DNA from 2 places in the Brevundimonas sp. M20 genome. Region 2 is predicted to be linked to the other one. Evidence: riboswitches for the same ligand, from Rfam matches in the RefSeq annotation. Region 2 holds a riboswitch; the other holds the start of a gene.
The links. A riboswitch is a leader RNA that binds a small molecule or an ion and turns the genes downstream of it on or off. The one in region 2 is predicted to bind cobalamin.
Positions count from the first base shown of each region.

Region 1: another riboswitch for cobalamin. It lies ahead of FKQ52_RS00010 (TonB-dependent siderophore receptor); the one in region 2 lies ahead of metE (5-methyltetrahydropteroyltriglutamate--homocysteine S-methyltransferase).

Region 1 covers NZ_CP041243.1:1,905-4,100, forward strand. The annotation lists cobalamin riboswitch at 903-1,045, shown strand; gene FKQ52_RS00010 (TonB-dependent siderophore receptor) at 1,212-2,196, shown strand, end outside.
Region 2 covers NZ_CP041243.1:875,225-877,420, reverse strand. The annotation lists gene FKQ52_RS16750 (hypothetical protein) at 1-132, shown strand; gene purS (phosphoribosylformylglycinamidine synthase subunit PurS) at 1-4, shown strand, start outside; gene FKQ52_RS04195 (YbhB/YbcL family Raf kinase inhibitor-like protein) at 204-683, shown strand; cobalamin riboswitch at 764-973, shown strand; gene metE (5-methyltetrahydropteroyltriglutamate--homocysteine S-methyltransferase) at 1,080-2,196, shown strand, end outside.

The DNA.
Region 1 (2,196 bases), 870 kb from region 2:
ACCCGCCTGCGTCGTTTCCAGATAGGCCGCGATCAGGCCCAGCGCCGAAACCTCGGCCTCTTCAAACGCCCCGAACCCGTCCAGCGAGGCGACGCCGTACAGCCGCTCGACCCGCACCTTGGCGCCGACGGGTTCGGCCAGCGCCTGCGGCAGGGCCTGCACCACCCCGCCCGAACTGTTCAGGGCGTCCTTGGTCTCCTCATCCGAGAACAGGCGGTCCGGCACCAGAACTTCCGACGGCCGGAACGAGGCCAGGGTCGCGCCGAGGTCGTCCAGGGAACAGGCGACCACATCGACCACGCCGCCGGCCAGCTCGACCACCGCCACGGCGGCCCGCCCCTTGCGCACGGCCACGGCCGCAAGCCGGTTGGCGCCGCGCGCATCCAGCAGGCTGTCCTCGGTGAGGGTGCCCGGCGTGACCACCCGCACGACACCGCGCTGCACCACCGACTTGGAGCCGCGCTTCCTGGCCTCGGCCGGGTCTTCCAGCTGTTCGCAGATCGCCGCCTTGAACCCCTGCCGGATGAGCCGCGCCAGATAGCCGTCCAGCGCGTGCACCGGCACGCCCGCCATCGGGATGTCCTCGCCCTGATGCTTGCCTCGCCTGGTCAGGGTGATGCCCAGCGCCGCCGCCGCGATCTCGGCGTCCTTGAAGAACAGCTCGTAGAAGTCGCCCATCCGGAAGAACAGGATCGCGTCCGGCTGCCCGGCCTTGGCCGTCAGATACTGCGCCATGAACGGCGTCGCGCCCTCCACGGATGGGACGGCGTCGGCTTGCGGCGGGTGAGCGAGGGGAGCGTTCATGCGTGGCGACAGGGTGACGGATCAGGCCCGTCGTCTCAAGCGTGATCCGCCTGTCTTGCACAAGCGTCTTCGCGCTGCGACAAGCCGCACCGGCGGTTAAGGGAACGCGGTCAGACACCGCGGCTGTGCCCGCAACTGTAGGCGGCGAGAGCGTCGTCCGTCCGGGGTTCGCCCCGGCGCCACTGGTCTCCGGGCCGGGAAGGCGAGGGCTTCGCTTGTTGACCCGCAAGCCAGGAGACCTGGCCGCCGATGTCGCTCGCTCCTGTCCGGGACCAGACAGAGGCGCGGGGACTTCCGTCGCAGCGACCCGATCTTGCGCCGTCCGGACCATTCAGGCCCGGCGGATCGGCTCGCTCATATACGGCCCCACGCGCGTCTTCGCGGGGCCGACAAGGGGTCCTCGCTCAATGAAGCGCTCCATTCTCCTCTCCACGGCGGCCCTGACCGCCGCCCTCGCCTCGCCCGTCTTCGCCCGGTCATCGGATGAGCTTCCTGAAGTCGTGGTCACCGCGACCCGCATCCCGGCCATCGTCGCCGAGACCCCGGGCGCCCGCGTCATCGACGCCGATACGATCCAGCAGCGCGGCGCCGTCTTCGCCGCCGACATACTGACCGACGTGCCCGGCCTGTCCGTGACACGGTCAGGAGCGTTCGGGGGTGTCGCCCAGGTCCGCATGCGCGGAGCTACCCCGGGCAAGACACTGGTTCTGGTCGACGGCGCCCCGGTCAACGATGCGGCCGAGCCCAACGGCGCCTATGATGTCTCGGGCTTCGACCTGGGCGATGTCGAGCGCATCGAGGTCCTGTCAGGCCCGCAGTCCTCGCTGTGGGGCTCCGACGCCATCGGCGGCGTGATCGCCTTCACCACCCGAGAGATCAATGGCCTGCGCGCCGAGGCAGAGGCCGGCGACTTCGACACCCTGCGCGGTCGTATCGCCGTAGGCACGGCCAACGAGACCTGGGCGCTGGGCGGCTATGTCTCCCGCTTCACCACCGACGGGATCTCGGTCGCGGACGAGGCCGACGGCAATCCGGAAGCCGACGGCTTCGACAACACCACCGTGGGCCTGCGCGGCCGCTACGCCGTCTCCCCGGCGGTGAAGCTGGACGCCTCGGCCCGCTGGTCGCGAAGCGAGGCTGATCTCGATAACGGCTTCCCCATCGCCGACAACGGCGACCGATCGGAGTCCGAGCAATGGTCGGGCGTGGTCCGCGCCACCGTCGATGCTCTGGGCCTGCAACATCAGTTCAGCGTCTCGGGCTCGGACATCGAACGCCAGACCTTCAGCGTCTTCGGCGGCGTCTTCGACGCCAACCGTCAGGCCTGGCGCTGGCAGGCCAACGGCGAGACCGGCGCGGCCACCTACGCCTTCGGTCTGGAACGCGAAGAGA
Region 2 (2,196 bases):
GTGAAACGCATCCTGAAGCCTCTGGTCATCCTCTTCATCGTCGCGGGCTGCGTGATCTTCGCCGCAGCCCTCGCCGGTGGACTGATGGACGACAGCGCCTTCACCACCGCCGCGCACGAGCAGGGGCACTAAGCCCCGCTCCACGGGTGACGGGGCCGCCCCGCGCGCGTTATGAGGTCCGCAGTCCTTTTGCGGAGCGGCCCATGACCTTCACCCTGACTTCCAACGACATCACCGACGGCGGCGTGCTGCCGGACGCGCAGGTTCAGGCGAAGGGCAATACCTCGCCGCATCTGTCATGGTCGGGCGCCCCCGAGGGCACGAAGAGCTACGCCGTCACCTGCTACGACCCTGACGCCCCCACGGGCTCGGGCTTCTGGCACTGGACCGTGGCCAACATTCCCGCCGATGTGACCGAGCTTAAGACCGGCGCCTCGTCCGCCGATCTGCCCGCCGGATCGGTCGAGGGGCGCACGGACTACGGCCCCGCAGGCTTCGGCGGCGCCGCCCCGCCTCCCGGTCACGGCCCGCACCGCTACATCTTCACCGTCTTCGCCGTGGACACCGACAAGCTGGACGTCACCCCGGACAATTCGGGCGCCGTCTTCGGCTTCAACCTGCATTTCCATACGCTGGCCAAGGCGACGATCACCGCCACCTACGAAAACACCGGCCAAGGCTGACCCCAAGCCAACCCCATAAACATATAAGCATGTCTTTATATGTTTCTTGACTTCGCCGGAGGATGCCCGCTCTATGCGGGCGTCGTGGTTCTGCGCGCGGCTTTCGGGTCGCGCGGAGCTAAGAGGGAAGCCGGTGAGACGCATTTCGCGTCAAATCCGGCGCTGCCCCCGCAACTGTAAGCGGCGAGCCGAGGGTCCATCTCGTGTCACTGGGGGTTCGCCTCCGGGAAGGCCGGGCCCGAAGCGGTGACCCGTGAGCCAGGAGACCTGCCCCGACAGATAACGTCCTCCGGCGGGGTGTCCGGTCAGGCCGCAAGTGCGCCGCCGGATCCGATGCCCGCGTGAGCGTTCGCGCGTCCCTGTCCGAAGCCCTGCCAACAGCAAAGGTTTCGCCCCATGACCGCCCGCCTCCCCGTCCAGGTCGCCACCCTCGGCTTTCCCCGCATCGGCCCGAAGCGCGAGCTGAAGACCGCGCTTGAAGCCCACTGGGCCGGCAGGCTCGACGCCAAGGCATTGTTCGCCGCCGCCGCCGACCTGCGCGGTCAGGCCTGGGCCCGCCAGCGTGAGCTGGGCGCGGACCTGATCCCGTCGAACGACTTCTCGCTGTACGACCATGTGCTGGACACCACCGCCATGGTCGGGGCCGTGCCCGCGATCTACGGCTGGTCGGATGACCGGGTCGATCTGGACACCTATTTCGCCATGGCGCGGGGGGCGCAGGGGGACCGGTGCGAGCACGGCCACGCGCAAGTCTCCGGGCATGGCGCGCAGGACGCGCCGGCGGCCGAGATGACCAAGTGGTTCGACACCAACTACCACTTCATCGTGCCGGAGTTCACGGCGGACCAGACCTTCCGCCTCGCCTCGACCAAGGCGCTGCACGAGTATCTGGAGGCCAAGGAACAGGGGGTCGAGACCCGGCCGGTGCTGCTGGGGCCGGTCAGCTATCTGCTGCTGGGCAAGGCGAAAGGCGGCGACTTCGACGTCCTCTCGCTGCTGCCGAGACTGCTGCCGGTCTATGCCGAGGTGCTGCGATCGCTGGCGCGCGCGGAGGCGACCTGGGTGCAGATCGACGAGCCCTGCCTCGTCACTGACCTGCCGGAGGGCGCGGCCGAGGCCTACGCCCTCGCCTACCGGATGCTGTGCGATGTGACGCCGCCGATCCGGGTGATGCTGACGACCTATTTCGGCGGGCTGCAGGACAATCTCGAACTGGCCCTGTCGTTGCCCGCGCACGGTCTGCACGTCGATCTGGTCCGGGCGCCGGAGCAGTTGGAGGCGGTGGTCGCGGGGGCGCGCCCCGATCAGGCGCTGTCGCTGGGCGTCATCGACGGGCGCAATGTCTGGAAGGCGGACCTGGGCGCCGTTTTGGACCGGATCGAGCCGATCGTGGCGACCGGGCGGTCGGTGATCATCGCCCCGTCCTGCTCCCTGCTGCATACGCCGATCGATCTGGAGCGGGAGACGGCGCTGGCGCCGGAGGTCCGCAACTGGCTGGCCTTCGCCGTGCAGA